DNA from 3 places in the Actinomadura sp. 9N215 genome. Region 1 is predicted to be linked to each of the others. Evidence: riboswitches for the same ligand, from Rfam matches in the RefSeq annotation. Region 1 holds a riboswitch; each other region holds the start of a gene.

Region 1 (9,448 bases):
GATGTCGGCGCGCAGGCCGTCCACCTCGAACCCGGCGCAGACCGCCGCGATCTGCTCCAGCCGCTCGTCCGGCAGCCGGACGCCCGCCAGCCGCTCCCGCGCCGCCGAGATGCGCCCGGCGAGCGCGGACTCCTCGGCGGCCCAGCGCGCCGCGAACCCCGCCGGGTCGGCGTCGAACGCCAGCCGCCGCCGGACGACCTCGGCGCGCTCCCTCGGCTCCCGCGACGCCCGCACCTCGACCGTCAGCCCGAACCGGTCGAGCAGCTGCGGGCGCAGCTCGCCCTCCTCGGGGTTCATCGTCCCGACCAGCAGGAACCGCGCCGCGTGCCGGACCGACACCGACTCCCGCTCGACGTAGCAGGTGCCGAGCGCGGCCGCGTCCAGGAGCAGGTCGACGAGGTGGTCGTGCAGCAGGTTCACCTCGTCCACGTACAGGACGCCGCGGTGCGCCGCCGCGAGCAGCCCCGGCTCGAACGCCTTGACGCCCTCGGTCAGCGCCCGTTCCACATCCAGCGACCCGGCGACCCGGTCCTCCGACGCGCCGACCGGCAGCTCCACCAGCGCGGACGGCCGCCGCAGCGCCGGCGCGCCGGGGCCGTGCGGGCCGTCCGGGCAGGACGGGTCGGGCGCGGCCGGATCGCAGGCGAACCGGCAGCCCGCCACCGTGTCCACGGCGGGGAGCTGCGCGGCGAGCGCGCGGACGACCGTCGACTTGGCGGTGCCCTTCTCCCCGCGCACCAGTACGCCGCCGACCCGCGGGGAGACGGCGTTGAGCAGCAGGGCCAGCTTCAGGTCGTCGAGGCCGACGACGGCGGTGAACGGATAGGCGTCGTTCAGGCGGCCGTCGTCCATCAGGACGAGGGGGCCGGGCCGCGGCGCGGAGACCGCAAGCGGCCACCGGCCGATCCGGGAATCGGAGCACGAGCAGGAGCCGGCGGCGAACTCACGGGTACCTCCATAAGGGATCTTGCGCGTCCCGGACGATGAGGTCGCGGTGGTCCGAGTGACCTGGCTCCCGGGCTCACCGACCCGGATACAGTGGCGCGTCCGCACCGGCCTCTCACCGGATTTCCCTCGGACAACCGCGGAACAGGGGGACGGTACGGTCTCGCTCCCGCGGCTGTCAAGATCACACGTGCCCAGGTCAAGGGCCGCGACAGGTAACACTTTCATCCCCATTGTCATGAATTATTGCGACTTCCTTGCAACTACGACGTGTGTCACCATGTGCGGTGTAGGCGATGGCGGACGAGGAAGCCGGTGCGATTCCGGCGCGGTCCCGCCACTGTGATCGGCGAGCGGATCCCGACGACGCCACTGCCCGTGCGAGCGGGCGGGAAGGCCGGGACGAGCATCGACCCGAGAGCCAGGAGACTCACGCGGTCGCCTCCTCGACTGGACTGGGGCGGATCTCCCCAGAGAGGAGAGGGCTTCATGCCCAGGGGCTCAACACGCCCGGCGTCACGGGATTCGACACGCCCGGCGCCGCGCCGTCCGACTGCACGCCGTCCGACCGCACGCCGGGCCGCCGCGACGACCGCCGCTTTCCGTACCCGTATCCGGGCGCGGGCGTCGGTGCTGCTCGTCGCGGTGCTGCTGATCGCCGGATGCGGCGGGGACACGGGGCGCGCCGGAGACGGTCGCGCGGGCGCGGCTCCGCCCGGCTTCCCGGTGACCGTGACCAACTGCGGGGTGACGACCGTCTACCAGCGGCCGCCGCGGCGCGCGGTGTCGCTGAACCAGCACGCGACCGAGGTGATGCTCGCCCTCGGCCTGGAGAGGTCGATGGCCGGGACGGGCTACCTCGACGACCGGATCCTGCCGGAGTTCCAGGCCGCCTACGACCGGGTGAAGGTGCTGTCCAAGGAGTACCCCTCCTACGAGACGCTGCTCGCGGCCGAGCCCGACTTCGTCTACGGCGGATGGGCCAGCACGTTCGAGGAGAAGGAGGGCCGCGGCCGGGCCACCTTGAAGAAGGCCGGGATCGACACCCACCTCAACGTCGAGGAGTGCCCCAAGGGCCCGGTGACCATGGCCACGGTCGACGAGGAGATCCGGACCATCGCCAAGATCTTCGGCGTGCCGGACCGGGCCGAGCGGCGCATCGCCGCGCTGCGCGCCGTCCTGGACCGGGTCAAGGCGCGGCTCGCCGCCCCCGCTCCCGCCGCGACGCCGGTCAAGGTCGCCGTCTACGACAGCGGCGACAAGACCGTGCTCACCGCGGGCGGCGCGGGCATCGGCGACGAGATCATCCGGCTGGCGGGCGGGACCAACCTGTTCTCCGACGTGCGCAAGGCCTACGGGGACGTCTCGTTCGAGCAGCTGGCCGCGCGGGCGCCCGAGGTCATCGTCATCTACGACTACGGCGACCGGTCCGCCGAGGACAAGAAGAGATTCCTGCTGTCCAACCCCGCGTTGAAGGACGTTCCCGCCGTCAGGAACGAACGGTTCGCGGTCCTGCCGCTGTCGTCCACGGTGACCGGCGTCCGGGCGGCCGGAGCGGTCGAGTCGCTCGCCCGCCAGCTGCACCCGGCGCGGTTCCCGGGGGGTGCGGTGGGACGTCCGTCAACAACGACGACGGCGAGTCCCACATGACCGGCGTTGCCGAGCCTCGCGTCTCCGGCGGACGGACGGCGGTCGCCGCCGCCCCCCGGCGCCGCGTCCGCCTTCCCTATCCGCTGGTCCTGGCGCTGTTCGGCGCGCTGGTGCTGGTGGCGGGCACGGCGGGGATCGCCGCGGGCTCGGTGCGGATCCCGCCGGGCCAGGTGTGGGGCATCCTGCTCCACCAGGTGCATCCCGCGCTGGCCGACCCGGTCTGGTCGCCGGTCCGCGAGACGATCGTGATGGACGTCCGGCTGCCCCGGGTGCTGCTCTGCGCGGTGGTCGGGGCGGGCCTGTCGGTCTGCGGGATGGTCCTGCAGGCCGTGGTCCGCAACCCGCTGGCCGACCCGATGCTGCTGGGCGTGTCCTCGGGCGCGATGGTCGGCGCGGTGCTCGTGGTGGTGTTCCCGGTCGCGTGGTTCGGAATCTTCTCGATGCCGCTGGCCGCCTTCGCGGGCGCGCTGCTGGCCCTGGTGCTGGTGTACTTCCTGGCGCGCTCCGGCGGCCGGATGACCACGGTGCGGCTGATCCTCGCGGGCGTGGCCACCGCCGAGGTGCTCACGGCGGTCGCGAGCTACCTGGTCATCACGTCCGACGACCCCCGCGCCGCCGAGTCGGCGCTGCGCTGGATGCTCGGCGGCCTGGCCGGCACCACCTGGACGCTGCTGTGGATCCCCGCCGCCGTGGTGCTCGCGGGCACGGCGGTCCTGCTCGGCCTGTCCCGTCCCCTCAACCTGCTGCTGGCCGGGGAGGAGGCCGCCACGGCCCTCGGACTGGACGTGCACCGCTTCCGCGGGGCGCTGTTCACGCTGGTCGCCCTGATGACCGGCGCGATCGTCGCGGTCAGCGGCTCGATCGGGTTCGTCGGGCTGATCATGCCGCACGCGGTGCGGCTGCTCGTCGGCGCCGACCACCGCCGCGCCCTGCCCGCCGCGGCGCTGCTGGGCGCCGGGTTCCTGGTCGTCGCCGATCTGGCGGCGCGGACCCTGATCAGTCCCGAGGAGATCCCCGTCGGGATCCTCACCGCGCTGGTCGGCGGCCCCTTCTTCCTTTTCCTGATGAGGCGGAAGGCGGTCCGATGACCGCAGCGAAGCGAGGATCTTCGGGCCGCCTCTTCCGGGGGGCTGGGGGTCGCCCCCCGGAGAGGCAGGGCCCGGTGACCACGGACGCGGTGACCGCGTCCCGGGCCGGATCCGGGCCCCGGCCCGGGACGCTGCGGGCCGAGGACGTGTCGGTCGTCGTCGACGGCCGGCCCCTGGTGGACGCCGTCTCGCTGACGGCGGCGCCCGCGGAGATCGTCGGGCTCGTCGGCCCCAACGGCGCCGGGAAGTCCACCCTGCTGCGCACCTTCTACCGCGCCCGGCGCCCCACCTCGGGACGGATCCTGCTGGACGGCGAGGACGTCTGGCGCATGCCGGGCAAGCACCTCTCCCGGCACCTGGCCGCCGTCCTCCAGGAGACGCCCGGCGACTTCGAGCTGACGGTGTACGACGTCGTGGCGATGGGCCGCACCCCGCACAAACGCGCCTTCCAGGGCGACGACGCCGGCGACCGCGCGATCATCACCGGGTCGCTGGCGGAGCTGGAGGCCGCGCACCTGGTCGACGCCCCCTTCGACCGGCTGTCGGGCGGGGAGAAGCAGCGCGTCCTCATCGCCCGCGCGCTGGCCCAGCGGACCGGTGTCCTGGTCCTGGACGAACCGACCAACCACCTGGACCTGCGGCACCAGATCGACGCGCTCCACCTCGTCCGCCGGCTCGGCGTCACCGCGGTCGTCGCCCTGCACGACCTCAACCTGGCCGCCTCGTTCTGCGACCGCCTCCACGTCCTGGACGCCGGCCGGACCGTCGCGACGGGGCCGCCGGGCGACGTGCTCACGCCTGACCTGCTGGCCGAGGTCTACCGGGTCGACGCCGAAGTCGTCGAGCACCCCCGCAGCGGCCACCCGCAGATCACCGTTCTTCCCGCGGAACACCGTCCGAGAAATGGCGAGCCGATGACCTGGATGTCGCCTGACTGAAAACCGAGACCCTGACGGAAGGTGAACTCCGAAAACGTCCGGCCCGCCCGGCCGAACGACCCGCAATAGAACGGCGGCGACAAAATCGCCTTGAGCGGTATCCGATTTCCGTGGCCGCCGGATATCGACCGCCCCCTGCCGCGAAATGGAGAGCCGCTCCCATGACACGCCTCTCGCCCGCCGCGCCCCCCGCCGCCCCCGCGCCCGCCGCCCCCGCCGCCGTCATGGCGGCGCTCGCCGAGGGCGCCCCGCTGGGCGACTTCTTCGCGATCGCCGTGGGAGGCCCGGAGACCGGATGGCGACCGGCCGACGACGCCTACGCCACCGGTGCGCAGGAACTGGTCGACGCGACCGCGCAGCGCTACGGCGCCGGCGAGCCGCGGATCGCCGCCTCGATCACGCAGCTCGGGCATGCGGCGCGGCTGTGGTCACCGGTCCTGTACTGCGCGGCCGCGCACGGAATCGTCCTCGACCTGGAAGAACTGCGGCAGGCCGAGGACGGTCCCGCGCTCCGCGTCCCGGCCCCGCGAGGCCACCGCGCCCCCGCGGACGGACGCCTCGCGCAGGCGCTCTACCAGGTGGTCGTCGTCCGGCATCTGGACCGCATGGCGGCGGGCCTGCGCGTCAAGGTGGCCGCCGGCCTGCTGTACGGCAACGCCGCCTCCGCCCTGGCCGAGGCCGCCCGCGCGATCCTGGCCGCCCGCCCGGAACTGCACGGCGACCTGGTGCGGCTCACGAAAGACCTGCTGACCACCGGCCGCCTCGCCGGGACCGGGCGGATCACTTCCGCCCGCCTGGATTTCCGGCGCCGCAGCTGCTGCCTGTACTACCGGGTCCCCGGCGGAGAGAAGTGCGAGGACTGCTCATTGGCGAAGCAGGTCGACGATCAACGAATTGACGAAGGAAATGCGCGCGATCCTTGTTGACTCATGCGTGCGTATCTGCTTATTCTTCTTGCAAGAAGATCGCAGGTGCATAGAACTTGCGATAGATGGTGCATGTTCTGTGTGCGTTCCGAAAAGGAGGCCGCCATGGCTCACCACGGATTCGCTGAGCCGGAGGAACCCCAGAAGGGACTGAAGTCCCACACCCCCGCGGTGGACGCCCCGTTCGAGTGGCGTGAGGACCGCGAGGCCGAGCAGACCGAGCTGACCGAGAGCTGACCGGGCGATGGGGGAGCGGTCCGCGGGGCCGCTCCCTTCTCTCCCTCACTCTCCTCACCCTCACCCGAGCGAGCGCGAAAGGAGCGATGAGGAACCGGTGGAACGCCCGGTGGACGACCGATCCGGTCTCATCGAGCGGGTCGAGCTCGACCGGCCGCGGGTGCGGCCCGTCCCGTCCTGCGTCTCCTACAGCGCCCGGACGTCGGCGGATCCCCGGCACGCGCCATGGATGGTCGACACCGTCACCGGCGGCGCCGCGCTGGCGGACCACGAGGCCGCGCGCCGGGCGGCCCTCGGGGAGGCCGTCGAGCGCTACTGCGCGAACGTCGTGCCTCCCGGGCTGCGGACCGGGTCGTTCACGACGCTGCGGCGCGCAGGCGTGAACGCGGTCGACCCGCGCGAGCTCGCGCTGTACTCACCCGCCCAGTACGCGCACCGCGGCTTTCCCTTCGTCCCGCTGACACCCGGCCTGGAGATCGCCTGGGCGGCGGGCCGCACCCTGGCCGGCGGCGACGAGGTCCTCGTGCCCGCGTCCCTGGCCTATGTCAACTACTTCCGCGGCGAGCGCGCCGCCGAGCCGCCCACCAACTACCCACTGCTCGCCGGAACGGCCGCGGGGACGAGCCCGCTGGAGGCGACCCTCTCCGCCTTGGCGGAACTGTTCGAACGCGACGCGGTTACCCTCTGGTGGCTCAGCGGCGCACCCGCCGCCGTCCCCGCCTTCGAGCCGGACGCGGACGGGCCCCTGGCGGCCGCGCTCACCGAAGCCGGCCGGGCCGGACTGCGCGTGTCCCTGCTGCGCATCCCCTCGACCTTCGAGGTGAACGTCGCCGGAGTGTTCATCGAGGACCCGGCGCGCCGGCTGGTCGCCTTCGGCAGCGCCTGCCGTCCGGCGGCGGAGGCGGCGACCGCGAAGGCGCTCACCGAGGCGGTCGGCATGCACGAGGCGGGCCTGGACCTGCTGGACGGCGAAGGCCCGTTCTGGACGGCCGTCCGCGCCGGAAGGATCAGCCGCCGGCCGTACCGCCCCCATCGAAACGACCGCGCCCACCTCGACGACTTCCGCCCCGATCTCCGCGACGTCAACGACGTGCGGCTGCATCTCCAGCTCTACCTCGACCCCCGCGCGCAGGACACCCGCCTCGACCGACTCCGCCACCCCGCCCCTGCCCACCCCGACCCCACCCGCGCGGAACCCGCTCGCGCGGAACCCGCTCGCGCGGAACCCGCTCGCGCGGAACCCGCTCGCGCGGAACCCGCTCGCGCGGAACCCGCTCGCGCCGAACCCGCTCGTGCGGACCACGCCCGCGCCGGATCCGCATGCGCCGGACGCGCAGGCGTCCTGGCCGGGCCGTCCCGGAGGCTCGACCGGTATCTGGGCCTTCTCGACGATCAGGGGCTGCGGGCCGTCGTCGTCGACCTCACGGTGCCCGAGGCCGCGGCGGCCGGGCTGAGCGTCGTCCGCGTCATCGTGCCGGGGCTGTACTCCAACGCCCCCGCGGCCTTCCCGTTCCTCGGCGGCGAGCGGCTCTACCGCGAGCCGCCGGCGCGGGGCTGGACGCCCGGCCCGCTCACCGAGGACGACCTCGTCCGCGTCCCCCTCCCGTTCTCCTGACCCGGCCGTCTGGAAGGAAGCGCCGCATGCGTCTCGGGCTGGCCCTGGGTTACGGCGGAGAGCCGATCGAGGACGTGCTGCCGCTCGTCGCGCACGCCGAACGGATCGGCGTCGACTCGGTGTGGAGCGTGGAGGAGTACGGTCCCGACGCCGTCAGCGTCCTCGGCTACCTCGCCGCCGCGACCCGGCGCGTCAAGCTCGGCACCGCCGTCATGCAGATCCCCGCCAGGACCCCGGCGGCGACCGCGATGACCGCGATGACCCTGGACGTCCTGTCGAACGGACGCTTCCACCTCGGCCTGGGACTGTCGGTGCCCTGGATCGCCGAGGGCTGGCACGGGCAGCCCTATGCCCGCCCGCTCCAGCGCGCCCGCGAGTACGTCGAGATCGTCCGCAAGGCGGTCGCGCGGGACGAGCGCGTCCGCCACGACGGCGAGATCTACCAGCTCCCCTACCGCGGGCCCGGCTCCACCGGACGGGCCCGCCCCGTCCGCTCGGAGATGGAGCCGCTGCGCCCGCGCATCCCGCTCTACCTCGGCGCCATCGGCCCGCGAAGCGTCGCGCTGGCGGGCGAGATCGCCGATGGCTGGCTGCCGGGGATGTACGCCCCCGAGCATGAGAAGGCCCTGACCCGTCCCCTCGACGAGGGGACCGAACGGGGCGGGCGCGGCCCCGGCGACGTCAAGATCGCCCCGATCGTGTACGTGGCCCGCGCCGCGACGGCGGCCGAGGGCCGCGACGACCTGCGCCCGCTGTTCGCGCACCTGATCGGCGCCGCCGGGGCGGGCGTCCGCAACACCTACTTCGACGTCGCCTGCCAGATGGGTTGCGAAGGCGCGGCCCACGACATCCGCGGACACCTCGCCGAGGGACGCAGGGACGCGGCCGCCGCGGCGATCCCCGACACACTGCTCGACCAGGTCGCGCTGGCGGGGCCGCTCCCCGCGATCGTCGACCGCATCTCCGCCTGGAAGGACTCCCGCGTGGACACCCTGATCCTTCTCAGCCGCGACACCGAACTGCTGGAAGCCGCACAGGCCGCACTGTGACATCGGCCGAGACGCCGCCGGACGACTCCGGGCCCGCCCGAGACTCCGGGCCTGCCCAAGACTCCGGGCCTGCCCGAGACACCGGGCCCGTCCGGCCGGGCGCCGGGATGCGATCGATCTGGAGGCTCGCCCTCCCGCTGATGGTCGCCGGGCTGACCCAGATCACGCTCAACGTCGTCGACACCGTCCTGCTGGCCCGGCTCTCGACGAGCGCGCTCAGCGCGTTCGCCCTGGCCGCGCCGGTCTACCTGGTGGCGCTGGTCATCGTCCGAGGCTGGGCCACGGCCGTTCAGGTGATGGTGGCCCGGCATCACGGCGCGGACCGGCACGGGGAGGTCGTGCAGGTCGTCCGGACGGGAGTGCTCACCTCGGCGGCCGCCGGAGCCGCCGTGGGCGCCGTCCTGTACCTCACCGCCGTACCGGTGCTGACCGTCCTGGGGGCCGGCCACGACCTGATCGGCCCGGGCGCCGACTACCTGCGCGTGCTGTCCTTCGCCGTCCCGTTCGCGGCCGTCTCCTTCACCCTGCAGGGAGCCTGCGCGGGCATCGGCGCGACCCGGGTCTCGATGTACACCGCGCTGCTGGCCAACGCCGTGAACCTGCCGCTCGGCCTGCTGCTGATCTTCGGCGCGGACCTCGGCGTCACCGGCGCCGCGACCGCCACCCTGGCCGCCACCGCCGCCGGAACCGGCTACGTTCTCGTCTACGCCAGAACCAGGTTCCCCCATGCGCGGGCCGTCCCCACCGTCCGGATCACCCGGAGCCTGTGGCGGATCGGCTGGCCGGAGATGTGCGCGATGGGCATCGGCTACCTCAACGAGGCGCTGCTCGCCGCGTTCGCCGCCCGGATGGGCACCCACGACCTGGCCGCCTACCGCATCGTCGACAACCTCACGCTCGTGCTGTTCACCGTCCTGACCGGCGCGGCCACGGCCACCACCATCCTGGCCGGGCAGGCGCTCGGCGCCGGCGACCGCGACGGCGCCGAGGCGTGGCGGCG
Region 2 (9,448 bases), on a different contig from region 1:
GTCACGACGACTTCCGTCGTTTCGCGGAGACCCTCAAGAGTCTTTAAGTCCAGCCACGGCTTCCAGAGCGACATACAGCAAGCGGCTCCCTGCCGCAGAACAGGACGCCGGGCCGCGGTGGTCCTGTCGTCCCGGCGATCCTGGAACGGGGCAGCGACAAAACGCCGGGCGGCGAGTGACCGAACGTAATCGGCAATGGTCACGTATATCCGAGTCGGCGCGCGGACGGCGACCCGCGCGAAAATGTGGCGGTTCGCGGCGATCGTAGTGGAATCCCGGTACCGTTCGTGATCATCGCGTTCGAGGGGAGTTCGGCTATGTCGCGTCGAGGGCCGTAGCGATGCCGGTCTGGGGGATGCTGCTTTCCGCGCTCGCGGAGATCCGTACCAGCAAGGTGCGGGTGGCCTTGTCGCTGATGTGCGTGTCCGCGCTCGTCGCCGTGGTCACGCTGGCGATCGCGCTGGGCGGGATGGCGCGGCAGGCCCTGGTCCAGACCTTCGAGCAGGAGGTCGGCCGCCCCGTCACGCTCACCGTGGACGCCCCCACCGAGAACGGTCCGTCCGCGATGTCGGACGAGGCGATCGCCCGAATCGAGGCCGACCTGCGCCGGTACCGGATTCTGGGGAGTCCGCTCCGCGAGGCGATGGACGTCTCCTACCGGCAGGTCCTGCCCGGCGGCACCCGTCCGATCAAGGGCGACGAGGAGACCGGCGGCGAGATCCGGACGGTCGGCGCCAATCCCGGTCTCGACCGGATTCGCCGCATCCAGGTGGCGTCCGGCCGGTGGCTGGTCCCCAACGACAGCGCCCGGTTCGAACCCCAGCTCGTGGTCAGCGCGAAGTTCGCCGAGCAACTCGGGCCGCGGCCGGTCGGCGCGGTCGTGGAGATCAGCGCGCCGCGGGTCTGGGTCCGGGCGAGGGTAGTCGGTGTCCTCAGCAGCGGCACGCCCTGGTCGCCGACCGAGATCTACATGCCGTACCGGGCGATGGCCCGCTGGAGCATCGGCGCGGACCAGACCCAGTACATCGTCCGCGTTCCCAAGGCCGACGCGGGCCAGGTCATGGAGCGGTTGCGGGCGGACGCCGCGACGTCCTGGGGCCTGGGCCAGCCGATGATCTACCGCGAGGAGGGCGACACCGGGGCCGTCAGCGGCACCTTCGGCAAGGTCCTGGTGGCGGTGGCGGTGTTCCTGCTGCTCCTCGGCTCGCTGCCGGTGCTGGTGCTCGGACTGATGGCGGTACGGCAGCGCCGCAGCGAGCTGGGCGTCCAGCGGTGCTTCGGCGCCACCGGCTCCGACCTCTTCCTCGGCGTACTGCTGGAGGCGCTGATGGTCTCCTGCGCGGGCGGGCTGCTCGGCATCACCGGCGTGTACGCGATCAGCGGGCCGCTGTTCGGCTTCCTCAAGGACCGGGGCCCCTTCGCCGACGCCGACCTGGCCATGGACTTCCCGTGGCGGGCGGCGCTGCTCGGCATGGGCGTCGCGGTCTGCGTCGGCCTCTTCACCGGCCTGATCCCGGCGATGCGCGCCATGCGCCGCTCGGTCATCCAGGCGATCCGGAGCTAGGAGACGATCATGTCCCGAGTGGGGAACCGCCTGGCCAAGGCCGGGATCATCGTGGCGGTGCTCGGTGTCGTCGGCGGCACAGGCTGGCTGGCGGGCAACGGCGCGGCCGAGCCTCCGGCGCCGTCCGACCCGCTCCCGTCCGTCGACCTGTCGCCCAAGGTCATCACCGTGGGGAAGGGCACGATCGTCAGCCGCATCACGGTGGACGCGGTCGTCCGGGCCGACCCGCCGGTTCCGGTGCGCGTCACGAAATCCGGCACCGTCACGACCGTCCACCGCAAGAACGGGCAGCGGGTGAACAAGGGCGAGCGCCTGCTGACGGTCAAAGTGCCCGGCGAGGACGAGCCCGGCGAAGACGAGAAGGACAAGCCCACCGCGATCGCCGTGACCGCGCCCGCGTCCGGCCGGATCTCCAACCTGACCGCGAGGGTCGGGCAGGAGCTCGCCCCGTCCGACCCGGTCGCGCAGCTCGACCGCGGCCGGTACCAGGCCGTCGCCACCATCTCCAGCAAGGAGATCTACAAGCTCTACAACCGGCCGGAGTCGATCAAGATGGCGATCGACCACGGCCCGGCGCCGTTCACCTGCCGCCTGCTGGCCTACGGCGCCGGGGTCTCGAACACGGCCCCGAGCGGACAGCCCGAGGACCCTTCCGGCGAAGGCACGCAGGGCGGATCCGGTGGAGGCGGCGGTGACAACGTCGAGGTGACCTGCCGGATCCCCCGCCGCCAGAAGGTCTTCGCCGGCATCCGAGGCAAGATGGCCATCACCACCGACTCGGTGACCGACGCGGTCGTGATCCCGCTGTCGGCCGTCCTCGGTGAGGCGTCCAAGGGCAAGGTGACGGTGGTCGGCGGCAACGGCGAGCGCGAGGTACGTGACGTCGGCCTCGGCATCAACGACGGCAAACGCGTCGAGATCGTGGACGGCCTGGAGCCCGGCGACAAGATCCTCGACCGGGCCCCGGACAACGCCGCGTTCGACGTGCCCGCCCCGCCCCAGGAGGGCGGCGGCGGCCCCGAGGCCCCGGTGGGCGGCTCGTGAGCGCGGTCACTCCGGAGTCCGGCGACGTCCGCGTGGCGGAGGCGCAGGAGCCCGTCCTGGAGGTCAGCGGCATCACCAAGCGGTTCAGGCTGCGCCGCCGCAAGGAACCGCTGACCGTCCTGGAGGACGTGTCGCTGACCGTCCGTCCCGGCGCGACGGCCGCGATCGTCGGGCTCTCCGGCGCGGGCAAGTCCACGCTCCTCAACATCCTCGGCCTGCTGGAGAGCCCGGACGCCGGGACCGTCCGGATGTACGGCCGGGAGACCACCACCCTGCGCGAACGCGAACGCGCCCAGCTCCGCGGCGAGACGATCGGCTTCGTGTTCCAGCAGCTCAACCTCCTGCAACGGCGCACCGCCCGCCAGCAGGTGGCGGCCCCGCTCCTTTACGCGGGCGGCCGGCGCCTGCGCCGCCGCTACGAACTGGCCGACGAGACGCTCCGCCGCGTCGGCCTGGGCGAACGCCTGCACGCCACCCAGGCCAGCCTCTCGGGCGGCGAACAGCAGCGCGTCGCGATAGCCCGCGCCATCATCCGCGACCCCCGCCTGATCCTCGCCGACGAGCCCACCGGCTCCCTCGACCCGGTCACGGCGGGCCAGGTCATGGACCTCCTCTTCGACCAGGCCCGCGCCGACGACCGCGCCCTCATCCTGGTCACCCACGACCACACCCTCGCCCGCCGCGCCGACACGGTCTACGTCCTGGAGAACAGCACCCTCACCCCTGCCTAAGGAAGGCGCGATGTGCGTTCGTCGCCGCCGGGGGCGAGGCCGTCGAAGATGATTCCGAGCGCGCGGGCGCGGACCGGCTCGTCGAGGCGAAGGTGCGCGGACGCCCGTGAGACGCCGACGAGGAGCGCGTAGACCTCGTCGAGGCCGACGTCCGCGCGGACCGCCCCGGCGTCCTGCGCGCGTCCGAGCAGGACGCCGACCGCCTTGCGCAGGTCACGCGGCCCCTGCGCCGCCCTGCCCGCGGCGTCGCCACCGGCGTCGGTGAACGCCTCGACGATGGCGAGTTTGCCCGCTGCGTCGTCCACGAGCCGGGAGAAGAAATCGAAGAACGCCTGACCCGCATCGGCTGATTCGGCAAGGCTTTGCGCTCGCCCGCACAGGCCGTCGAAATGTTTGACCAGGACGGCCTCCAGCAGGGCCCGCTTGGTCGGGAAATGGCGGAAGACGGTCGCGATGCCGACCCCGGCGAGCCGCGCGACCTCTTCCGTGGAGGCCGCTGAACCGCCCCTGCCGAAGACCTCCTCCGCCACCTCCAGGATCCGGGCCCGGTTGTCGCGGGCGTCGGCGCGCATGGGTTCCATTGACATCCGAAGTCTCCACTTCGTATATTCGGAGTCTCCACTTCGGTCCGTTTCGGAAGCCTACCGTGTCAGCAGGAGGCATCATGGCGCTCACTCCCCGCGAAGTGTTCCTGAAACTCGTGTGGGGGGTCTCCGAAGGGCGTTGGGACGAGCTGCCCGAGCTGTACGCGGACCAGACCCGCGTCGAGCATCCCTTCTCACCGTCCGAGAGCGAGCCGATGCGCACCCGCGACGACCTGCGCAAACACTTCTCGGCCGGAAAGAGCCTCCCGCCCATCCGCCAGGAGCCCGCCAACATCACCGTGCACGAGACCGCCGACCCGGAAGTGATCGTCGCCGAATTCGAATACCGGGGGACGACCGAAAGCGGTGAACCGTTCCGGGTCCCCTGCATCTTCGTGCTCCGCGTCCGGGACGGAAAGATCATCGCCTCCCGGGACTACATCGACCACATTTCCTCGGCCCGCCGCCGCGGCGCACTCGACGAATTCATCGACGCCATCCGAGCGTGACCGGCCGCCGACAAAGGTCGCGACCAAGGTGCGGCCCCGACACGTGCAGCACCCGACACGTGCGGCAGCCGACCGGCCCGCCGGTAGACTCCGGGTCGCGGACGGTTCACTCGGCTTCGAGTGTCGTAAGAGGGAACCCGGTGCGAATCCGGGACTGCCCCGCAGCGGTGAGTGGGAACGACCGCCGTCAAAAGCACTGGGCCTGACGGCCTGGGAAGCGACGGTTAGTAGGACGCTTCTTCCGGGAAGCGATGCCCACGAGTCCGAAGACCTGCCTCCGCCCGCGCGCCGCCCGGCGCGCGGTGGTGCGCGGCCTCGCGGGAAGGCCGGGCGGCGCGCGTCCCTTCGTGCGCTTCTCCGCGCGATCCGTCGCGTGCCCCTCCCCGCGCGGCCGCCTGTGGCACAGCGAGGGAAGCCGCCATGAACACGACGATCCTCGGATATCCCCGAATCGGGGCCAACCGGGAACTGAAGGTCGCCACCGAGGACTACTGGGCCGGACGCGCCGACGCCGGCGCGCTCGCCAGGACGGGCGCCGAGCTGCGCGCGAACGTCTGGACGAGCCTGCGCGACGCAGGTCTGGACGCGATCCCGTCCAACACGTTCTCCTTCTACGACCAGGTGCTCGACACGAGCGTGCTGGTCGACGCCGTCCCCGACCGGTACCGCCACCTCACGGGGCTCGACCGGTACTTCGCGATGGCGCGCGGCGTGCAGGACGTCCCGCCGCTGGAGATGACGAAGTGGTTCGACACGAACTACCACTACATCGTCCCCGAGCTGGGTCCGGACACGCGGTTCCGGCTGGCGGACGGCTCCGCGGCCAAGCCGCTGGTCGAATACCGGGAGGCAAAAGCGCTCGGGATCGAGACGCGCCCGGTGCTGGTCGGCCCGCTCACCTACTTCCTGCTAGCCAAGCCCGCCCCGGACGCGCCAGACGGGTTCCGGCCGCTCGACCTCCTCGACGGCCTCATCGACGTGTACGCCGAGGTCCTGGAGCGGCTGGCCGGGTCGGGGGCCGCGTGGGTGCAGCTCGACGAGCCCGCCCTCGTCGCCGACCGCAACGAGGACGAGATCGCCGCGCTCGCCCGCGCGTACGCGCGGCTTGGCCGCCTGACGAGCAGGCCGCGGCTGATGGTCGCCACGTACTTCGGCACGATCGGCGCGGACGCGCTCCGCGCCCTGGCCGGGAGCCGCGTTGAGGCGATCGGCCTCGACTTCGTGGCGGGGCCCGACAACCTCGACGTCCTCGCGTCGATGGGTGGGCTGCCGCGCAAGACGCTCGTGGCGGGAGTGGTCGACGGACGGAACGTATGGCGCGCCGACCAGCGCCACGCCAAGACCACCTGCGCGTCACTGCTCGGGCTCGTCGACCAGGTCGTGGTGAGCACGTCCTGCTCCTTGTTGCACGTCCCCATCGATCTGGACGCCGAGGCATCGATGGATCCGGACCTCCGGGGGCGGCTCGCGTTCGCCCGGCAGAAGGTCGCGGAGGTCGTCGCGGTCGGTCGGGCGCTGACCGAGGACGTGCCCGCTCCGGCCGAGGCCCCGGCACCGCCCGCCGGTGTCGACCACGGCGTCCGTGCCCGGCTGGACTCTCTCGGTGACAGCGCGGGGCGTGGCCACCGCGCCGCCAGGTTCGCCGCGCAGCGCGACGAGCTCGGCCTGCCCGCGCTGGCGACGACGACGATCGGCTCGTTCCCGCAGACCCCCGAGATCCGCCGGGCCCGCGCCGACCACCGCGCCGGACGCGTCACCGCCGACGCCTACAAGCAAGCGATGAGGAACGAGATCGCCCGCGTCATCGCGCTCCAGGAAGACCTCGGGCTGGACGTCCTCGTCCACGGCGAACCCGAACGCAACGACATGGTGCAGTACTTCGCCGAACAGCTCGACGGGTACGCCGCGACCCAGCACGGATGGGTGCAGTCGTACGGGTCGCGGTACGTCCGGCCGCCGATCCTGCACAGCGACGTGGCGCGGCCCCGGCCGATGACGGTGGAGTGGGCGACGTACGCGCAGTCGCTGACGAGCAAGCCGGTCAAGGGCATGCTGACCGGGCCCGTCACCATGCTGGCCTGGTCGTTCGTCCGGGACGACCAGCCGCTCGGCGACACCGCCCGGCAGCTCGCGCTCGCCCTGCGGGACGAGATCGCCGACCTGGAGGCCGCCGGGATCCGCGTCATCCAGGTGGACGAGCCCGCGCTGCGCGAGCTCCTGCCGCTGCGGGCCGCCGACCGTCCGGCCTACATGGACTGGGCCGTCGGCGCGTTCCGCCTCGCGACCTCGGGCGTCGCCGACACCACGCAGATCCACACGCACATGTGCTACTCCGAGTTCGGCGAGATCATCGGCGCGATCGGGGCGCTGGACGCCGACGTCACCAGCGTCGAGGCTGCCCGCTCGCACATGGAGCTCGTCGCGGACCTGCGCGCCGCCGGGTACGAGAACGGCATCGGGCCCGGCGTGTACGACATCCATTCGCCGCGCGTCCCCGGCGCCGACGAGATCGAGGAGAACCTGCGTCGCGCGCTGCGCGCCGTCGAGCCCGGACGGCTCTGGGTCAACCCGGACTGCGGCCTCAAGACCCGCGCCTACCCGGAGACGGAGGCGTCCCTGCGGAACCTGGTCACCGCGGCCCACCGCGTCCGCGCCGACCTGGCCTGACCTGACCCCGGTCCCCGGCTGACGCGTGTGCGCCAGATGGCCTGACCGCCGCTCTCAGGCGCGGTCAGGCCATTCGGCGCCCCCTCCTAAATACGGTCGTCCAGTGCCTCGTGGAGCTGGACGACCTGCTCGCACACTTCCGTGATGTCGGAGACCGGCAGCTTCCCGGTCTCGCCGGAGCGCGCGCACCAGCGGAACATCGCCGTCTCGCACCACACCGTCAGGTCGCCGGGGGCGGAGAGCATCGTGACGCCGAGTTCCTCACTGCGCTGGAGGCGGTCGACGCCGCGCTGGACGAGCATCGCCTCAAGGTCCCTCATCGCGTCCGGCTCGCCGGCCGGACGGAAATGGCTGTGGCGCCGCACAGTGCGCGTGACGGGCAGCGCGAACCACGTGGCCTTGCCGCGGACGGCCGGAGACCTCAACCGGGACCTGGACGGATGGTGCCCCCACCGCCCGTTCGCCAGGATCTCAATGATCTCCAGCCCGCGCCCATGCTCCCGCGCGTCCGCGACGACCCCGCCGCCCGAACCGCCGGTCGCGCCACCGGCCGTCCCGCCGGTCGCGTCGCCGGGCGCGCCGTCACTCGCACCGCCGGCCGTGCTGCCGGTCGCACCGCCGGCCGCGCCGTCATTCGCGCGGACGGTCGCGCCGTCGCCTGCACTGCTGGTCGCGCCGTCGCCCGCACCGCCGGCCGTGCCGCCGGTCGGGCCGGTGCCCGCGCTGTCGGCCGCGTGGGCGGTCGTGCCGTTGGTCGTGGCGGGCTGCGGCGGGGCGGCGGGGCGGCGCCATTCGCGGAGTGTGTCGAAGGCCTTGACGACCAGTTCGTCGTGGCCCTGCTCACCGCTCCGCTGGTACACCCACAGTTCGGCGCCCGCGAGCCCGTCGCCGGACATGGCGTGCTGGAACACGTTGGTCGCCAGCTCGCTGACCATGACGGCGAGGTCGTGGACGTCCTCGACGGACAGCCCGAGCGCGGGCAGCAGGCCCCTGACCTGAGACCGCGCCACGGCGGCGATGGACTCGTCCGGCGGCAGGGGAATGACGGCGCAGCCGCCGGTCTCCAGCCTCCACGGGATCCCGCACGCCGCTGCGGCCTTCGTCATGACGCCCACTCTCCGAGTTTCGCGGAGCCATATCCACAATCCAGACATTCGCGACATGAACCTCATCGGTTCGCGACTCGCTATGTGTGAATCACAGATCCAAGCTTCGCACACCTCGGCGGCCGAAACCCCTTACACGAGAAAGGTTCTCCTTCTGCAAATGAGACGTTCACCGACACGACCGGAGACGCCCCAGTACACGTCTCCCCGCGGTGATCGAAACGTGTACCGGCGGTGCCGGGACGCGCCGACACAGGCGCTGTAGCGTTGGCGGCGCCTGAGAGAGGGCCGCACACATGAAGATCCCCCAGGGGTGCAGCCCTGGGGGATCTTGTGTGCGGCCCGGCCTTCACAGCGGCCGGGTCGCGGTTCCGCCGGGTGCGGGGATCGCTTCCCCCGCGAAGGAAATCGCCCGGTCAGCGGGCCTTACCGCGCATCGGCGCCGCGCCGCCGGGAGCCCCCCTTCACAGCCCGGTCAGCGGTCGTACCGGCCGGCCCGCACATCGTCGAGGAACGAGGCGAACACCGACCGGGGGACGACGTGCGCCCCCGCTTCCGGTGTCTTGCTGTCGCGGAGCCCGGTGGCCGTTTCGAGGTCGGCGACCTCTACACAGCCCCCGTTGCTGCTCGCGCTCGCGGTGGCCTTGAACCACCGTGCCTGAGAGAGGTTCATCTCGCTTCTACTCCAGGTGAGTCTTACTTCCAGGTCAGTCCCGTCACCCGGCAGGTCGCGCTTTTTCCGGGTGGGCTTACTCCAGCATCGCGATCAGTTTCTCCAGGTGCGCCGCGGTGTCGGCGGTGCTCAACGCCGCGGCGCGGATCTGCTCGAAGATCTGGTCATAGGCCTCCACTTTTCCGGGGGTGTCGATCTCCTGAATGTCGGCGTCGTTCTCCAGGAAGACCACGGGCGGCTCGCCGTCGGGGAACCGGAAGATGTTGACCAGCGTCGACATGCCGGGGTGCAGGCCGTCCGACAGGCGCAGCAGCCGCAGCTCGACGTTCGGGCGGGCGGACGCGGTCAGCAGGTGCCGGAGCTGGGCGCGGCGGTCGCCCGCTTCACCCCACTCGTACATCAGGGACGCCTCCGTGATCAGGGCGATGAGCTGCGGCGCGTTGCCATCGTCACGGTCCAGGACCTGCTGGCGCCGCAGCCGCGCCCGCAGCGCCCGCTCGCGCCACTCCGGCGACTTCGTCCCCGACGCGAGCAGGGCCTGCATGTACGGCAGCGTCTGGAGCAGGCCGG
Region 3 (9,448 bases), on a different contig from region 1:
TCCCAGCAGGTCATCTCGGTCTCGGTGCAGACCCGGTGACGTCACCTGACCGATGACGAGAACAGCCCTTGGCCGTTCGCACTCCTCAAGGTCAGGGGCTGTTCTCATGCTCGGTCGGTCGTTCGGGGGATTCAGCAGGGCGTGCTATGGACGCCTCGCCGACGTACAGCACGGCGCGCTGCGTGTAGCCGCTGCCGCGGTTCATCTTCCGCGTGATCCCTCACTTCCTCCGCGGCCCCTGCCGCGAAGCGCCTTCGCTTGGCGCTGAAATTCTGGGCGGGCGGGGTTTCGCGGCGCAGGATCGGATTGTGGAAGCGCCATACGACGCGATTGCGGACTGGTACGAGAACGAGTTCTTGACGTCCAGCCGGGTCGGCGATCCGATCGGGATCGATCGCTGCCTGCGTGCGCTGCTGGGCGAGGGGTCGGGCACCTGCCTGGAGATCGGCTGCGGCACCGGCGTGCACGCCGAGCTTGTGCGCTCGCTGGGCTGGAGTCCGGTTGGGGTCGACCTGTCGGCGGGCATGCTCGGCTATGCCAAAGGGCGGCTGCCCATCGTGCAGGGCGCCGCCGAGCGCCTGCCGATCGCCTCCGGGACGGTGCCAGCGGTGATCTCGGTGATGGTCCACACCGACATGCCCGAATACCCGGCGGTGCTGCGCGAGGCGACGAGGGTGCTGCGGCCCGACGGCGTCTTTGTGCATGTCGGCGTCCATCCGTGCTTCTGCGGGGGCTTCGCCGACCGCACCGACCTGGCGGCGGTCGTGATCGAACCAGGCTATTTGGACGGCCACTGGACCAAGGCGTCATGGACCACCCAGGGCGTGCGCAACCGCGTCGGCTCCTCGCACTGGCCATTGCCGGACCTGCTCGGCGCCTTCCTGAACGCGGGGCTGACGCTGGAAGGCTTCGCCGAGGGTGGCGCGCCGGTACCGGCCGTGTTGGCGGTCAAGGCGCGCCGCTTCTGAATGCGGCGTCGGGTGCACGCCTCGGCGGACGGGCCCGCGCTCCTGGCGAATCTCGAAGTCGATCACCTGGTAAGGCCCATTGAATCGACGTTAATCGGCTGGGATACTGTCCGCGATTTTATTCGTGCTCCAGGCGCATTCTCCCTCGTCCACGACCATTCGACCGTTCCATAATTCGCGGAAGTTGGTCATGAGCAGGGCGGATATCCCAATGTTCGGGTCCGGTCGCGGACGCGAAGGCACACGCTGCGGTGCGGCATCGTCCGTGCGCGGAGGGTGGACGCCGGGCAAGGGAGAGGTGGCGAAGTCATGATCGGCTCGGATGACGGGGCAGCGGACGGCAAGCGGCTCACGGGCGCGTTCAGCAAGGTCGCGCGGGCCTCGGCGGTGCGTGTGGCCGTCGTGGGCTCGCTCGCGCTGCCGGTGGCCGCGTGCGGTTTGGAGTCGCCGCCCACCACAAGTGAGATTTTCGGAGAGTACGTGCGTTCGACCGAGGTCGTCGGCGACGAATTCCAGAGCGCCAACTCCCCGGATCGGATGGCCAATTTCGCCAGCCTGGGGTCACCGCAGGTCCTCATTGGAACGCTGATGGCGCCGCGGCCCTGTGGCAAGTCCAGTTGCGCCCTGCCGTGGCGGCAAGGCGGCGCCAAGGCATCACCGGGCCCTGGCCTGGACGCCGCCCAGGCTTTCGCCGGGACGAACGGAAAAGTCTACGAACGCAAGATTCTGGTGAAGCGCGACAACGGGAAACTGGAGCTGATCTCGCTGTATCTCGCGCTCAAGGCGGACGGCACCAATGCGATCGTCGACTCCAAGGGCGAGCCTCACACCGGTGGCCTGGACGGATTCCGCAAGAACAACGACGTGTTCGGCTCCGGCGATCACATGCTCGTGACCCGCGACATCACCGCCCTGTCGGGCAAGAGCGAGATCGTGGTCCTCTCCGCGCACACTTCCCCGAATCGGAGGCCGTGGCTCGTCGGCGGCGCCCTCGTCCTGCTGGCCGCCGTCGCGACCTGGGCGATCTTGGGCCGCGTCCTGAAGAGCCGCGCCTGAAGAGCCGCGCCTGAAGAGCCGTCCGGAGGCGGCGCGGCGCAAGGTGCCAAGTCGCAGGCCCGCCCCTTTGCGGGACGGGCCTGATGTGGGGTGGTCAGTGGCGAGAGCCGCCGCGGACCTTGGCCAGCAGGCGGCGTGCCTTGGCCTGGGTGCGCGGGTCGCGGGCGACCCGTTCCGCCTTGGCCCGCGCCTTCTGGCCCTGCGGGCTCCGGAGAAATTTCTTGATCCGGTCGATGATGGAAGCCAATGTTCTTCCTCCTCGGCCTAGCTTCGACAGTTCAACGTCTGCCCACTCTGGATAGTTCGGAACCCGTCCAGAGGTGCGAACATGATGCTCCCTCTCAGGCCCGCCGGGTAGTCCAGAGGGCCAGGAAGGTCAGAACGGTCAAAGCCGCGCCGAACCCCAGGACGGCCGTGGCGGACGCGCCGTTGATGACGAAGCCGCCGAACAGGGCCCCGAGCGCGATGGCGAGGTTGAACACGACGGTGTTGAGAGCCGTGGCCGCTTCCGCGTGCTCGGGCGCGGCCTTCAGAATCCACATCTGGACGGTGACGGGCACGCCCCCGAACGCCAGCCCCCACAGGACCAGGAGGACGACCGCGCTGACCGTGGTGGCGCCGAGCAGCGGGAACAGCGCCAGGACGGCGGTGAGCAGCACGCTGACGGCGGCGACCGTGACGCGGACGTCGCGTCCGGCGGCGGCTCCGGCAACGAACGTCCCGGCGATCCCGGCGGCGCCGAACACGAGCAGCAGCGGGCCGACGAGGTTCTCGTCGACGCCCGAGATGTCCTGGAGGATCGGGCTGACGAACGTGTAGGTCGCGACGTGCCCGCTGACCAGCAGAAACGTGGCGATGGCGGCACCGCGAACGAACGGGTTGCCGAACAGCGCCAGCAGCGCGCCGAGCCGGATGGAACCGGTCGCGGGAATGCCCGGCAGGAGGACGAACAGCGCGGCGACGGCCAGCAGCCCGAGGCCGGAGAGGGTGAGGAACGCGATCCGCCAGTCGGTGAGGCCGCCGATCAGCGTCCCGGCGGGGACGCCGAGCACGTTCGCGGCGGTCGCCCCGCCGAAGGCGATCGACGTGGCGCGCGGGACCTGGCCGGACGGGACGAGCCGCACCGCGATCCCCGCCGCCAGCGCCCAGAACCCGCCGATGCTGATCCCGACCAGGAAGCGGGAGGCCAGGAGCACCGGGAAGTTCGGCGCCAGGAAGGACAGGAGGTTCGCCAGCACCATCAGGCTGATCAGGCCGAGCAGGACGGTGCGGCGGTCGAGGCGTCCGATCGCGACCGGGACCAGCAGCGCGCCCGCGGACGCGACCAGCCCCGGCACCATGACCATCAGCCCGGCGGTCCCCTCGGACACCCCGAGGTCATCGCCGATGGACGTCAGCAGTCCGACGGGCAGTTGCTCGGCCGTCACGACGAGGAAGGTCCCAACCGCGACGGCCACCACGGCCAGCCACCGCTTGACGGACACGTGCTCGGCGGCGGCCACCGCTTCGGCTTCGGGTGGTTCGACGCGGTTCATCGAGGGTCATCTCCCAGCTCAAGGAACTTCTGCTCAACGTTAAGTAGATGAACGTTAAGATTTATTCCATAGAGAGAGTACCGGCATCAGCGAGACGCGCAACGGCAACGGCCCGGCTCCGGACGATCACCCAGAGCCGGGCCGCGAGGCCGCGAGGTCAGAACGCTTCGTCCAGCGAGACGCTCCCCTCCACGCCGATCTGGTACGCCGACACGCGCCGCTCGAAGAAGTTCGACAGCTCCTGGACGTCCTGCAACTCCATGAACGCGAACGGGTTCGGCGTCCCGTAGCGGGACGGGAGGCCGAGGCGGACGAGACGCTGGTCCGCGACGTACTCCAGGTAGGCGCGCATGTCGTCGGCGCTCATCCCGGGCAGGCCGTCCCCGCACAGGTCCCGCGCGAAGGCGAGCTCCGCCTCGACGGCCTCCTCCAGCATCCGCGTGACCTGCTCCGTCAGGTCGGCGTCGAACAGTTCCGGCTCCTCGGCCCGGACGGTGTCCACCACGGAGAACGCGAACTCCATGTGCATCGACTCGTCCCGGAACACCCAGTTGGTCCCGGAGGCCAGGCCGTTCAGCAGCCCGCGCGAACGCAGCCAGTACACGTAGGCGAAGGCGCCGTAGAAGAACAGCCCCTCGATGCACGCCGCGAAACAGATCAGGTTCAGCAGGAACGCGCGACGGTCTTCGGCGGTGCGGAGTTCGTCCAGGGAACTGAGCGAGTCGATCCAGCGGAAGCAGAACTCCGCCTTGGACCGGATGGACGGGATGTGCTCGATCGCCGCGAACGCCTTGGCGCGCTCGTCCTGATCGGGCAGGTAGGTGTCCAGGAGCGTCAGATAGAACTGGACGTGCACGGCCTCCTCATAAAGCTGCCGCGACAGGTACAGCCGCGCCTCCGGGGCGTTGACGTGCTTGTACAGGTTGAGCACCAGGTTGTTCGCCACGATCGAGTCGCCGGTGGCGAAGAACGCGACGAGCCGGTTGACCAGGTGCACTTCGGCGGGCGTCAGGCGCGCGAGGTCCACGAGATCGGACGCGAGATCGACCTCCTCGACCGTCCAGGTGTTGCGGATCGCGGCGCGGTAGCGCTCGTAGAAGTCGGGATAGCGCATGGGCCGCAGCGTCAGGTCCATGCCCGGGTCGAGCAGCAGGGCCCGCGCCCCTTCCACCGCCGCGCTCACTGGCACGCCTCGCAGGTCTCAGGATTCTCCAGCGAACACACAGCCGCCGCGACCGTGGCCTCCGCAACCGTCGTCCCCGCGACCGGGGCCTGTGCGGGCGTTGTGTCGGTGATCGTGGTTTGGGTGATTCGGGTGGCTGGGCGGGAGCGCAGGTAGTACGTGGTCTTGAGGCCGCTTCGCCACGCGTAGGCGTACATCGAGGAGAGCTTGCCGATGGTCGGCGTCTCCATGAACAGGTTCAGCGAGTGGGACTGGTCGATGTACGGGGTCCGGGCGGCGGCGAGGTCGATCAGCGCCTTCTGCGGCAGTTCCCAGGCCGTCCGGTAGAGGGCCAGCAGCTCGTCCGGCAGGTCGGCGAGGCCCTGGACGGACCCGTTCGCCTTCTTGATCGCCTCCCGGACGGCCGGAGTCCACCGCCCGAGCGCCTTCAGGTCGTCCACCAGGTAGCCGTTGATCTGCAGGAACTCGCCGGACAGCGTCTCCCGCTTGAACAGGTTGGACACCTGCGGCTCGATGCACTCGTAGCACCCCGCGATGGACGCGATCGTCGCGGTCGGCGCGATCGCGATCAGCAGCGAGTTGCGGAGCCCGACCTCGGCGACGCGCGCCCGGACCCGCTCCCATTCGACGCGGCGGGTCGGCGCGGCGTCCGGGAAATGGTCGAGGTGGAGCTGGCCGCGGGCGGTGCGCGTCCGGTCGTAGGCGGGCAGCGGGCCGTGGACGGCGGCCAGATCGGCTGACGCCTCGTAGGCCGCCAGCGCGATCTCCTCCGAGATGCGCGTCGACAGTGCCCGCGCCTCGGCGGAGTCGAACGGCAGGCGGAGCGTGAAGAAGACGTCCGCGAGGCCCATCACGCCCAGGCCGACCGGCCGCCATTTGCTGTTCGCCGCCTCCGCCTCGGGCGTCGGGTAGAAACCGCGGTCGATCGTCCGGTCAAGGAAACGGACGGCCGTGCGGACGGTGGCGCGCAGCCGCTCCCAGTCCATCCCGGACGGCTCGACGTGCGCGGCGAGGTTCACCGATCCGAGGTTGCACACGGCCGCTTCGCCGTCGCTCGTCACCTCCAGAATCTCCGTGCACAGGTTCGACAGGTGGACGGTCTGACCTGGGTCAGCGGTCTGGTTGCAGGCGCGGTTGGCGGCGTCCTTGAACGTCATCCAGCCGTTGCCCGTCTCGGCGAGCGTCCGCATCATCCGCCCGTACAGCTTGCGGGCCGGGACCTGCCGGACGAACCGTCCCGCCCGCTCCGCCGCCCGGTACGCCTCGTCGAACGCGTCGCCCCACAGGTCGGCCAGTTCGGGGACCTCCTTCGGGTCGAACAGCGACCACGTCTTGTCCTGTTCGACGCGGCGCATGAACTCGTCCGGGATCCAGTTGGCCAGGTTCAGGTTGTGGGTGCGGCGCGCGTCCTCGCCCGTGTTGTCGCGCAGCTCCAGGAACTCTTCGACGTCCGCGTGCCACGGCTCCAGGTACACGCAGGCCGCGCCCTTCCGGCGTCCGCCCTGGTTGACGGCCGCGACGGACGAGTCGAGCGTGCGCAGCCAAGGCACGATCCCGTTGGAGTGCCCGTTGGTGCCGCGGATCAGCGAGCCCCGCGACCGCACCTTCGTCCACGAGATCCCGATGCCGCCCGCGTACTTGCTGAGCCGCGCCACCTGCCCGTACCGCTCGTAGATCGACTCCAGTTCGTCGCGCGGCGAGTCGAGCAGGAAGCAGGACGAGAGCTGCGGGCGGCGGGCCGCGGAATTGAACAACGTCGGTGAGCTGGGCAGATACGACAGCGTGCTGAGCAGCCCGTACAGCTCGGCGGCCTCGTCCACGCCGTCGGACAGCCCGCACGCGACGCGCAGGAGGAAATGCTGCGGACGTTCGAGGACGAGCCGTGACCGCGGATGCCTGAGCAGATAGCGGTCATAGAGCGTCCGGAGCCCGAAGTACTCGAAACGGTCGTCCGCAGACTCGTCGACGAGAGCGTTGAGCGCGGACGCGTGCTCGGCGACGAATGCGGCCGGAGCGTCCGCCAGAAGGCCCTCCCGATGCGCGGCGGCGACCGAGTCGGCGAACGTCCGGACCCCCGCCGACGCCGCCTCCTCCCGGATCCGCACACCGAGCAGCCGCGCCGCGACCTTGGAATATCCGGGTTCGGCGGGCACCAGCGCGCTCGCCTCGCCGATCGCCAGGTCGCGCAGCGCCGCCGCTGTCAGCCCGCCCACGCCGCCACCGGAACCCGTGCGGACGGCGGCCAGCACCCGTCCCGCCTCAACGTCCGGCACCCCGCAACAAGCCGCCTCAACCTCCGCAACGACCCCAGCGATCTCCGCGGACGCCGTTTCGGACGGTTCCGCCCGTACGGCCAGGTCCTGTGTCACGTGCTCTCTCCCCTCGCAGCCGCCCCGCGGACGGCATGCGAACGGGACGCCGGCGGCCCGACCACGGGCACGCGGCGCTCCGCCCCCGACCCACCCGCGAGGCCTGGACGTGTGGGCCTGGGGGACGACCCCCAGACCCCCGAAGAAGTCGGTCAGGCGATGCTCGCTCCGCGAGAGCTCCGCTGCGCGTCGCCTGATCTCCTCATGCGGGCAGGTCTTCGGACTCGCGGGCTCCGCTTCCTGGAAGAAGCGTCCTACTGGCCGTCGCTTCCCGGGCCGGTGGATTCCGGCCCAGTGCGTGATGACGGCGGTCGTTCCCGCTCACCGCTGCGGGGCAGTCCCGGATTCACACCGGGTTCCCTCTTACGACGCCCCCGCCGACCAGCGGCGGGGGCGAACCAGCACGGGATTGAACCCTACATGTAGTTGACGATCTTTGCATCACCCCAAGATGTTGGGCGTGTCGGCAAGATTCCGGGGGCGACTATCCGGACGGCGCGGGTGGTGGGACGATGGTGGCGCCATGTCCCCGCGTCCCCCGCAACCGGGCTTCCGAACCGCGCGCGCGGTGGTGTTCGCCACCGTGTGCGTCACGCTGGCGACCGCCGGGCACGTCCTCGCCTCGGGGACGGTCGTCCCCCTGTGGGCGGTCCTGACGGGGTTCTGCGCCGTGCTGGGCGTGACGCTCATGCTCGCGGGACACGAACGCTCGCTGGCGACGATCCTCGGCGGCCTCCTCGGCGGCCAGTTCGCGCTGCACGCGCTGTTCACCGGCGCCACCGAGCCGATCCTGCAGCCCGCGGCGGCCTCGCACGAGCTGGCCACCGCGCACCAGGCGGGAATGCACCAGACCACCGCGATGGCGGGCTCGGACATCCTGATGCCCGTCGCGCACGCCACGGGCGGCACGACGATGACGCTGGCGCACACCGTCGCCGCGCTCATCGCGGCCTGGTGGCTGCGGCGCGGGGAGCGGGCCGCGTGGTCGCTGGCCCGGCGGATCGCCGGCGCGGCGGACCGGCCGATCCGGCTGCTGCTCGCGCTCCTCGCCGTCGAACCCGCCGCGGCTCCGCCGCGCACCCCCGCGGCACCGGCGACGGCCGCCGTCATGGCCGTCGGCCGGACGCTGCGGCACCAGGTCGTCCGGCGGGGTCCCCCGTCACGTTCGAGGGCGCTCGCGCACCCGCTCCCGCACTGCTGAGCGAGCGCCGTACGTCACCGGACGCCTAATTTCGGCGCATCCGGAATTCCTCATACACTCGAACGGAATTTCGCCATGCCTTCTCTTTCCCATGCAACCCGCAGACTGGGCGCCGTCGCGGCCTTGACCGGGGCGTCCGTCCTCGGGCTGGCCACGGCCGCGTCCGCGCACGTCACCGTCAACCCGAAGACCGCCGAGCAGGGCTCGTACACCAAGGTGGCGTTCCGGGTGCCGAACGAGCGCGACAACGCGTCCACGACCAAGCTCGTGGTGCACCTTCCGGCCGATCACCCGCTGTCGTCGGTTTCGGTCCGTCCCGTCCCCGGGTGGACGGTGAAGGCCGAGAAGTCCAAGCTCGCCACCCCGATCAAGACCCACGGCGGCGAGGTGACCGAGGCCGTCACCCGGATCACCTGGTCCGGCGGCAAGATCGACCCCGGGAACTTCCAGGAGTTCGACGTCTCCATGGGGACGCTGCCGACGAACACGAACCAGATGATGTTCAAGGCCGACCAGACGTACTCGAACGGCGAGGTCGTCAAGTGGGACCAGCAGCCCGCCGAGGGCGCGGCCGAACCCGAGCATCCGGCGCCGGTCCTCAAACTCGTCCCGAAGGGCGGCGGCGACACGGCCACGACGGCCGGGCTGACCGCGAACGTGAAGCCCAAGGCCACGGCGTCTTCCGATGACGGCACCGCACGGCTGCTCGGCGGCATCGGCATCGCCGTCGGCGTCCTCGGCCTCGCGGTCGGCGGCTACGGCCTGACCCGCAACGCCCGGAGCCGGTCATGACCCACACACCCGCACGCACCACCACCGAACGCGCCAATGCTGGACGCACCACCGCTGGACGTGCCGCCGCTGGGCGGGTGGTCGCGCGGCGTGTGGGCGCGGGGGTCTTGGCCGTCGGGACGGTGCTGGCGGTGTCCGCTCCTCCGGCGTCCGCGCACACCGCGCTGACAGGGGCTGACCCGAAGAAGGACTCGTCGATCGCGTCGCCGTCGCAGATCGTCCTGACCTACTCGGAGACGATAAGGCTGCCGCGCGTGCTCCTGACGGACGCGTCCGGTAAGCAGCACCAGGCGGGGACGGCCCGGGCGGTCGACAACAAGGTCACCCAGCCGGTCAGCGGCGCG

What was found. Region 1 has a riboswitch for cobalamin ahead of ACH34T_RS43545 (ABC transporter substrate-binding protein). Riboswitches for the same ligand answer to the same signal wherever they lie in the genome.
Region 2: it holds a riboswitch for cobalamin, as region 1 does, so the genes downstream of both, metE (5-methyltetrahydropteroyltriglutamate--homocysteine S-methyltransferase) here and ACH34T_RS43545 (ABC transporter substrate-binding protein) in region 1, are expected to answer to the same signal.
Region 3: it holds a riboswitch for cobalamin, as region 1 does, so the genes downstream of both, ACH34T_RS19305 (ribonucleoside-diphosphate reductase subunit alpha) here and ACH34T_RS43545 (ABC transporter substrate-binding protein) in region 1, are expected to answer to the same signal.

Annotation. Positions count from the first base shown of each region.
Region 1 is NZ_JBIRBA010000052.1:20,852-30,299, reverse strand. Features, by position in the region: partial or broken gene ACH34T_RS43550 (ATP-binding protein) at 1-852, opposite strand, end outside; cobalamin riboswitch at 1,004-1,073, opposite strand; cobalamin riboswitch at 1,199-1,398, shown strand; gene ACH34T_RS43545 (ABC transporter substrate-binding protein) at 1,576-2,595, shown strand; gene ACH34T_RS43540 (FecCD family ABC transporter permease) at 2,592-3,683, shown strand; gene ACH34T_RS43535 (ABC transporter ATP-binding protein) at 3,758-4,621, shown strand; gene ACH34T_RS43530 ((2Fe-2S)-binding protein) at 4,783-5,547, shown strand; gene ACH34T_RS43525 (hypothetical protein) at 5,653-5,784, shown strand; gene ACH34T_RS43520 (YcaO-like family protein) at 5,894-7,399, shown strand; gene ACH34T_RS43515 (LLM class F420-dependent oxidoreductase) at 7,426-8,448, shown strand; gene ACH34T_RS43510 (MATE family efflux transporter) at 8,556-9,448, shown strand, end outside.
Region 2 is NZ_JBIRBA010000003.1:323,974-333,421, forward strand. Features, by position in the region: gene ACH34T_RS06925 (DUF397 domain-containing protein) at 1-47, shown strand, start outside; gene ACH34T_RS06930 (ABC transporter permease) at 341-1,564, shown strand; gene ACH34T_RS06935 (efflux RND transporter periplasmic adaptor subunit) at 1,574-2,608, shown strand; gene ACH34T_RS06940 (ABC transporter ATP-binding protein) at 2,605-3,339, shown strand; gene ACH34T_RS06945 (TetR/AcrR family transcriptional regulator) at 3,336-3,926, opposite strand; gene ACH34T_RS06950 (nuclear transport factor 2 family protein) at 4,004-4,432, shown strand; cobalamin riboswitch at 4,518-4,726, shown strand; gene metE (5-methyltetrahydropteroyltriglutamate--homocysteine S-methyltransferase) at 4,853-7,099, shown strand; gene ACH34T_RS06960 (ATP-binding protein) at 7,186-8,205, opposite strand; gene ACH34T_RS06965 (DUF397 domain-containing protein) at 8,681-8,878, opposite strand; gene ACH34T_RS06970 (helix-turn-helix domain-containing protein) at 8,955-9,448, opposite strand, start outside.
Region 3 is NZ_JBIRBA010000010.1:259,938-269,385, forward strand. Features, by position in the region: gene ACH34T_RS19275 (hypothetical protein) at 1-39, shown strand, start outside; gene ACH34T_RS19280 (class I SAM-dependent methyltransferase) at 213-968, shown strand; gene ACH34T_RS19285 (hypothetical protein) at 1,278-2,024, shown strand; gene ACH34T_RS19290 (hypothetical protein) at 2,119-2,271, opposite strand; gene ACH34T_RS19295 (MFS transporter) at 2,366-3,559, opposite strand; gene ACH34T_RS19300 (ribonucleotide-diphosphate reductase subunit beta) at 3,717-4,742, opposite strand; gene ACH34T_RS19305 (ribonucleoside-diphosphate reductase subunit alpha) at 4,739-7,015, opposite strand; cobalamin riboswitch at 7,303-7,529, opposite strand; gene ACH34T_RS19310 (hypothetical protein) at 7,635-8,312, shown strand; gene ACH34T_RS19315 (YcnI family protein) at 8,388-9,104, shown strand; gene ACH34T_RS19320 (copper resistance protein CopC) at 9,101-9,448, shown strand, end outside.